Allobranchiibius huperziae: one gene and its partner. Each later gene encodes a partner of the first gene's protein in a complex. Links are inferred from orthologs where the notes say so. Each region holds a gene or a part of one and is shown on either strand. Other genes may lie near its edges.

What was found.
Region 2: the proteins of pdxS (region 1) and pdxT are in contact, whole or in part, in a crystal structure (PDB 2ISS), measured with the Thermotoga maritima proteins. The link is inferred for Allobranchiibius huperziae from one-to-one orthologs. Residues at the interface, in WP_004081493.1 of Thermotoga maritima: Met1, Glu2, Ile3, Lys4, Lys5, Gly6, Thr7, Ile9, Ile10, Gly13, Phe14, Glu16, Met17, Phe18, Lys19, Gly20, Gly21, Glu36, Glu37, Ala38, Gly39, Ala40, Val41, Met72, Ser76, Ile77, Pro78, Val79, Gly98, Asp100; in WP_004081494.1 of Thermotoga maritima: Val8, Gln9, Gly10, Asp11, Arg13, Glu14, Glu17, Lys30, Leu31, Gly45, Gly46, Glu47, Thr49, Thr50, Arg53, Ile54, Glu57, Met58, Arg105, Asn106, Arg110, Gln111, Val112, Glu113, Ser114, Phe115, Glu116, Thr117, Phe118, Val119.

What each region holds. Positions count from the first base shown.
Region 1 is NZ_JACCFW010000001.1:1,903,600-1,906,665, reverse strand. The notes cover bases 1-2,753. They hold pdxS (pyridoxal 5'-phosphate synthase lyase subunit PdxS), read left to right. Parts: upstream 1-793; coding sequence 794-1,714; downstream 1,715-2,753. Other genes in these bases: HNR15_RS08980 (sugar phosphate nucleotidyltransferase), read right to left, coding at 1,811-2,753; HNR15_RS08990 (hypothetical protein), read left to right, coding at 45-605; HNR15_RS08995 (glycosyltransferase), read left to right, coding at 1-45. Also shown: more of HNR15_RS08980, read right to left, coding at 2,754-2,926; HNR15_RS08975 (hypothetical protein), read left to right, coding at 3,050-3,066. UniProt on the Bacillus subtilis protein: Catalyzes the formation of pyridoxal 5'-phosphate from ribose 5-phosphate (RBP), glyceraldehyde 3-phosphate (G3P) and ammonia. The ammonia is provided by the PdxT subunit.
Region 2 is NZ_JACCFW010000001.1:1,592,442-1,595,702, forward strand. Bases 243-3,190 are described here. They hold pdxT (pyridoxal 5'-phosphate synthase glutaminase subunit PdxT), read left to right. Parts: upstream 243-1,378; coding sequence 1,379-2,002; downstream 2,003-3,190. Other genes in these bases: HNR15_RS07575 (vWA domain-containing protein), read left to right, coding at 243-1,286; HNR15_RS07585 (YebC/PmpR family DNA-binding transcriptional regulator), read left to right, coding at 2,114-2,869; ruvC (crossover junction endodeoxyribonuclease RuvC), read left to right, coding at 2,976-3,190. Outside these bases: more of HNR15_RS07575, read left to right, coding at 1-242; more of ruvC, read left to right, coding at 3,191-3,261. UniProt on the Bacillus subtilis protein: Catalyzes the hydrolysis of glutamine to glutamate and ammonia as part of the biosynthesis of pyridoxal 5'-phosphate. The resulting ammonia molecule is channeled to the active site of PdxS.

The DNA of each region.
Region 1 (3,066 bases):
GCGTCGCCGCGGCGGTTGGTCGCCCGCCGTCGAGGAGCGCGCTGATGTACCCGTGGGGCTGGATCGCGATCGCGGTCGCCGTGCTCGCGCTGATCGCGTGGTACCTCTCGTACAGCGCCGCTCGGCTGGACCGTCTGCACGGCCGGGTGGAGGGATCCCTGTCGGCCCTGGACGCCCAGCTCGTACGCCGCGCCGAGACCAGCATGGAGCTGGCCAACTCCGGTCTGCTCGACCCCGCGAGTTCGATGCTGCTGGCGGACGCCGCCGGCTCGTCGCTCGACGCGTCGGACGCCACCGAGGTGAGTTCGGAGGTGCAGGAGCATGGCGTCGACCAGCAGCGGGCCACGATCGAGACGGATCTCACCATCACGCTATTGGCCGTCCTGACGCGGGAAACCGTGGTGCAGGAGGGTGTCTCGGAGTACGCCCACCTGGTGCAGCAGGCGGGCGCGCGGGTGCAGCTGGCGCGCCGCTTCCACGACGACGCCGTGCGCGACGTACGTCGGGTGCGTGCAAAGCCCGTCGTGCGCCTCTTCCGGCTCGCCGGTCGTACGCATCTGCCGCAGATGGTGCAGTTCGACGACCGGATCCCGCAGACCGACTGAGCCCGCGCGCATCGGGAGTACGCGCGCCCGATCGGGCGCGCACGTACTCCCGTTGTCGCGTCCGCCGCGCTGACCACAACCTGTCGTGACCGATAGCGGTCATCGACGCGGACGTGGCACTTTGCGGCCTCGCGCCGCTTGTACGCTGGTCGCAGACCATCCGTCGTACCCCCGCACAAGGAGTCGTCATGACCTCGCAGACCACCGACACCCAGCCTCAGGGTGGCGGCCGCACCGGCACCGCCCACGTCAAGCGGGGGATGGCCGAGATGCTCAAGGGCGGCGTGATCATGGACGTGGTCACCGCCGAACAGGCGAAGATCGCCGAGGACGCCGGCGCCGTCGCGGTGATGGCCCTGGAGCGGGTCCCCGCCGACATCCGTGCGCAGGGTGGCGTGTCCCGCGCCTCGGACCCGGACATGATCGACAGCATCATCGAGACCGTCTCGATCCCCGTGATGGCCAAGGCGCGCATCGGGCACTTCGTCGAGGCGCAGGTGCTGCAGAGCCTCGGCGTCGACTACATCGACGAGTCGGAGGTGCTGACCCCGGCCGACTACGCCAACCACATCGACAAGTGGGAGTTCACCGCACCGTTCGTCTGCGGTGCCACCAACCTGGGCGAGGCGCTGCGTCGTATCACCGAGGGCGCGGCGATGATCCGCTCCAAGGGTGAGGCCGGCACCGGCGACGTCTCCAACGCCACCACGCACATGCGCACCATCCGCGCCGAGATCCGCCGATTGACCACGCTGGCCGACGACGAGCTGTACGTCGCCGCGAAGGAGCTGCAGGCGCCGTACGAGCTGGTCAAGGAGGTCGCGGGCCTCGGCAAGCTGCCCGTCGTGCTCTTCACCGCGGGCGGCATCGCCACCCCGGCGGACGCCGCGATGATGATGCAGCTGGGCGCCGAGGGCGTCTTCGTCGGCTCCGGCATCTTCAAGTCGGGCAACCCGGTGCAGCGCGCGGAGGCCATCGTCAAGGCCACCACGTTCTACGACGACCCCGACATGATCGCCAAGGTGTCCCGCGGTCTCGGCGAGGCCATGGTCGGCATCAACGTCGACGAGATCCCCGAGCCGCACCGGCTGGCCGAGCGCGGCTGGTAAGGCTGCCGCCGCATCGAGCGGAGGGCTTCACCCCGAGCGGAGGGGTACACGACCCCTCCGCTCGACGGCGGACATCTCCGCTCGATGAGGTGAGGGTCAGGGCCGGGGGAGGGTGACGCCGGTCGGGACACTGTCGCCCGGTTCCGGTCCGTGGCCGGCCTCCACGACGGCTTCGTCGCCGATCGCGTTGTCCTGCAGGATGATCGGCCCTTCGACGCGGGCGCGCTGGCCGATCACCGACTGCTGCACCACGACGCCCGCGCCGACCTCGGCTCCGGTCATCACGATGCTTCCGTCCACCACGGCCGCCGCGCCGACCTGAGCGCCGGGACCGACCCAGGAGCCGCCCACCACGGCTGCCGTCGGGTCGACCGTCGCGCCCGGATCGATCAGCGCAGGTCCGTGGCGCAGCACCGCGTCCCGGGACGCCGCGACCAGGGTCGCCGGCGTGCCGACATCGATGCTGTAGGCGTCCTGTACGTACGCCGTCACCACCGCACCGTCGCGCAGCAGCCCCGGCATCACGTCGCGCTCGAAGCTGACCGGCTCGCCGCGCGGCACCTCCTGCAGACAGGCGGGGTCGAGCACATAGGTGCCGGCGTTCACGATCCCCGCGACGAGCTCGGTGGGTTTCTCCTCGAACCCGACCACCTGGTCGTGCCCGTCCACGGAGAGCAGACCGTACGCGCGCGCGTCGTCGACCGGCCGGGCATGGATGCTCACGACGCAGCCCCGCTCCGATCGCGCCTCGTCGAAGAGGAACAGCTGCCGTCGCACGTCGTGACCGGTGAGCTGGTCGCCGTTGAGCACCAGCAGCGCGTCGCCCGGCGCGGGCGCCAGCCGGTCGGCCGCCGCCGCGAGCGCCCCTCCGGTGCCGAGCGGCTGGTCCTCGTGGCAGTAGTCGAGCTGCACGCCGTACGCCGATCCGTCACCGAGCGCGGGCTCGAACTGCTCCGCCCGGTACGACGTGGTGAGCACGACCCGTGTGACCCCGGCTGCGGCCAGCCAGCGCAGCTGATGGACGACCACCGGCTCGCCCGCCACCGGCAGCAGCGGTTTGGGGGTGTTGTCGGTGAGCGGCGCGAGCCGGCTGCCGAGACCGCCCGCCAGGACGACGGCGTACACATCGGGACGTGGGTTCATCCGATGCCCGGGGTCCGTCGAGCGCGGGGTGCGGGCGGGGGCCACGGCGTCGTCCGCGACGGTGGGCACCGGCCGTCCAACTGCTGCGGCACGGGACACTTCCTTCGGGTCTCGGGCGTGATGTGGGACGTACCGCGACTATAGATACCCATTGGTAACCAGGTGACGTACGGCACAGCTACTATTCCCGACATGCCTCCCGAGTCCGG
Region 2 (3,261 bases), 310 kb from region 1 along the record:
CGCAGCGGATGCGCAACTCGATGACCCAGGAGCAGCGCGACGAGCTGGACGCCCTGGCCACCCAGGCTTTCGGATCGCCCGAGTTGATGGATCAGCTCGGCGCCCTCGACGACAACCTGCGCGCCCTGCGTCCCGGCGAGGACTGGAGCGGCGGGGAGGAGTTCGGCGGTGAGCAGGGGATGGGCCTCGGCGACGGCACCGGGATGCTGCAGGACCTCGCCGACCTCGACGCACTGAGCGAGCAGTTGTCCCAGCAGTACGCCGGGGCACGGATGGACGACCTCGACCTGGACGCGCTGCGGCGCCAGCTGGGCGATGAGGCGGCAGTGGACGCGCAACGGCTCGCGGAGCTGGAGCGACAGCTGCGCAACCGCGACTACCTGCAGTCCGACGCCCAGGGAGACCTGCGCCTGTCGCCGCGCGCCATGCGCGAGCTCGGCAAGTCGTTGCTGCGCGACGTCAGCCAGACGCTGTCCGGTCGGCAGGGGCAGCGCGACGCGCGCAAGGCGGGTACGGCGGGCGAGCCCTCCGGTGCCTCGCGCCCCTGGGAGTTCGGCGACACCGAGTCGTGGGACGTCACGCGCACGCTGACCAACGCGACGCTGCGCCGAGTGGGCGAGGACAAGGACCACCCCGGTCCTGTCATCTCCTTCGAGGACGTGGAGGTGCAGGAGACCGAGGCACGCACCCAGGCGGCTGTCGCGCTGCTGGTCGACACGTCGTTCTCGATGGCGATGGACGGTCGCTGGCTGCCCATGAAACGTACGGCGCTCGCGCTGCACCAGCTCATCTCGACCAGGTTCCGCGGTGACCATCTGGAGCTGGTGGCCTTCGGCCGGCACGCGCAGACCATGGAGATCGCGGAGCTGACCGGGCTCGCGCCGGAGTGGGACAAGGGCACCAACCTGCACCACGCGCTGATCCTGGCCAACCAGCACTTCCGCAGGTATCCCAACGCCCAGCCGGTGCTCCTCGTGGTCACCGACGGCGAGCCGACGGCGCACCTGGAGTCCGACGGCGAGGTCTTCTTCGACTATCCGCCGCACCCGTTGACCGTGGCGTACGCCGTCCGCGAGCTGGACCAGTCGACCCGCCTCGGCGCGCAGACGACGATCTTCCGGCTCGGCGAGGACCCCGGTCTGGCGCGCTTCCTGGACCAGCTGGCCAAGCGAGCCGGCGGACGCGTGCTGGCACCGGAGCTGGAGGGCCTGGGCGCCGCGGTCGTCGACAGCTATCTGTCGGGGCGCACGTACGGCGGCAGCAGCTGGTTCGGCGCGTCCGGCTGACGTAGGCCGAACATGTGGGGTCGTCGCGCGCTCGATGGAGCGCGCAACGACTCCCAACGTCCCGCGCAACCGGCGCTCCGTACGATCGGCGCGTGACGAAACCGCGCATCGGAGTGCTCGCCGTACAAGGGGACGTGCGCGAGCACCTGCGGGCGCTCGCCAGCGCCGACGTCGAGGCGGTCCCGGTACGCCGCCCCCAGGAGGTCGCGCGCATCGACGGCCTGGTGCTGCCCGGCGGGGAGTCGACCACCATCGACAAGCTGCTGCGCATCTTCGAGCTGCAGGAGCCGATCCGCGCGCGCATCGCAGCGGGCATGCCGGTCTACGGATCCTGCGCCGGGATGATCCTGCTCGCCGACGAGGTGCTGGACGGCCAGCCGGGGCAGCAGACGCTGGGCGGGATGGACATCACGGTCCGGCGCAACGCGTTCGGGCGGCAGATGGACTCCTTCGAGACCGACCTGGTGATGCCGTCGCTCGCGGACGGTGCACACACCCCGGTGCACGCGGTCTTCATCCGCGCGCCCTGGGTCGAGCGTGCCGGCGACGGGGTGCAGGTGCTCGCCACGGTGCCGACCGGGCCGGCGCAGGGTCGCGTCGTGGCATGCCGTGAGGGGGCGCTGCTCGCGACGTCCTTCCACCCCGAGGTCACCGACGATTATCGGGTGCACCACTACTTCGCCGCCATGGTGCGCGACGCCGTTCGCGTGTCGTGAGGGGTGCGGCGTACGCCGTCGCGATCCGGGCCTCCGCGCGAATCGTTACGATGACGGGCGGATCAGCCGTCCACGACGGCCTCACAGCACCGAGCACGAAGCAGGGAGAACATGAGCGGGCACTCCAAGTGGGCCACCACCAAGCACAAGAAGGCGGTGGTCGATGCCAAGCGCGCCAAGCTGTTCGCGAAGCTGATCAAGAACATCGAGGTGGCGGCGCGTTCCGGCGGCGGCGACGTGGTGGGCAACCCCACGCTGTACGACGCGGTGCAGAAGGCCAAGAAGTCCTCGGTCCCGAACGACAACATCGACCGCGCGGTCAAGCGCGGGTCGGGTGCGGAGGCCGGTGCCGCGGAGTATCTGGCGCTGACGTACGAGGGCTACGCGCCCGGCGGCGTGGCGCTGCTCATCGAGTGCCTCACCGACAACAAGAACCGTGCGGTGGCCGAGGTGCGCACGGCCCTGCAGCGCAACGGCGGCACGATGGCCGAGAGCGGTTCGGTCGCCTTCCAGTTCCACCGCAAGGGCCTGGTGACGGTGCCCAAGGCGGACAAGACGGAGGAGGACATCCTCGAGGTCGTGATGGACGCCGGCGCCGAGGAGATCAACGACCTGGGTGAGTCCTTCGAGATCGTCTCCGAGGCCCATGACTTCGTCGCCGTGCGCGAGGCCGTGCAGGCCGCGGGCATCGACTACGACTCGGCCGAGTCGTCGTGGCTGCCCACGGTCGAGGTGCCGCTGGACGCCGACGGCGCCCGCAAGATGTTCCGCATCATCGACGCGCTCGAGGACAGCGACGACGTACAGAACGTCTACGCCAACGGCGAGGTGTCCGACGAGGTCCTGGCCGAGCTCGACGAGGAGTAGGCGACTCGCCGGGTCGCCTGCCCGCGGCCGATCGTCGCACCGGGTAGCGTCGCCGTGTGCCGAACAGGTGTTCGGCACACGGCGATTCAATCTGCAGGAGGCTTGCGTGCGTGTCCTCGGCGTCGACCCCGGACTGACCCGGTGCGGCCTGGGCGTGGTGGAGGGCGGCATCGGCGAACCGGTCCGGATGATCGCCGTCGGTGTCGTGCGTACGCCGCCCGGTGACGACCCCGCCGAGCGGCTGCTCACCCTGCAGACCGAGATCGATGAGTGGCTGCAGCGCTACGCGCCGGACGCCGTCGCCGTCGAACGCGTCTTCGCCAAGGCCAACATCAAGGGGATCATGGGCACCGCGCAGGCCTCCGCCGTCCCGATGCTCGCTGCGGCCCGTC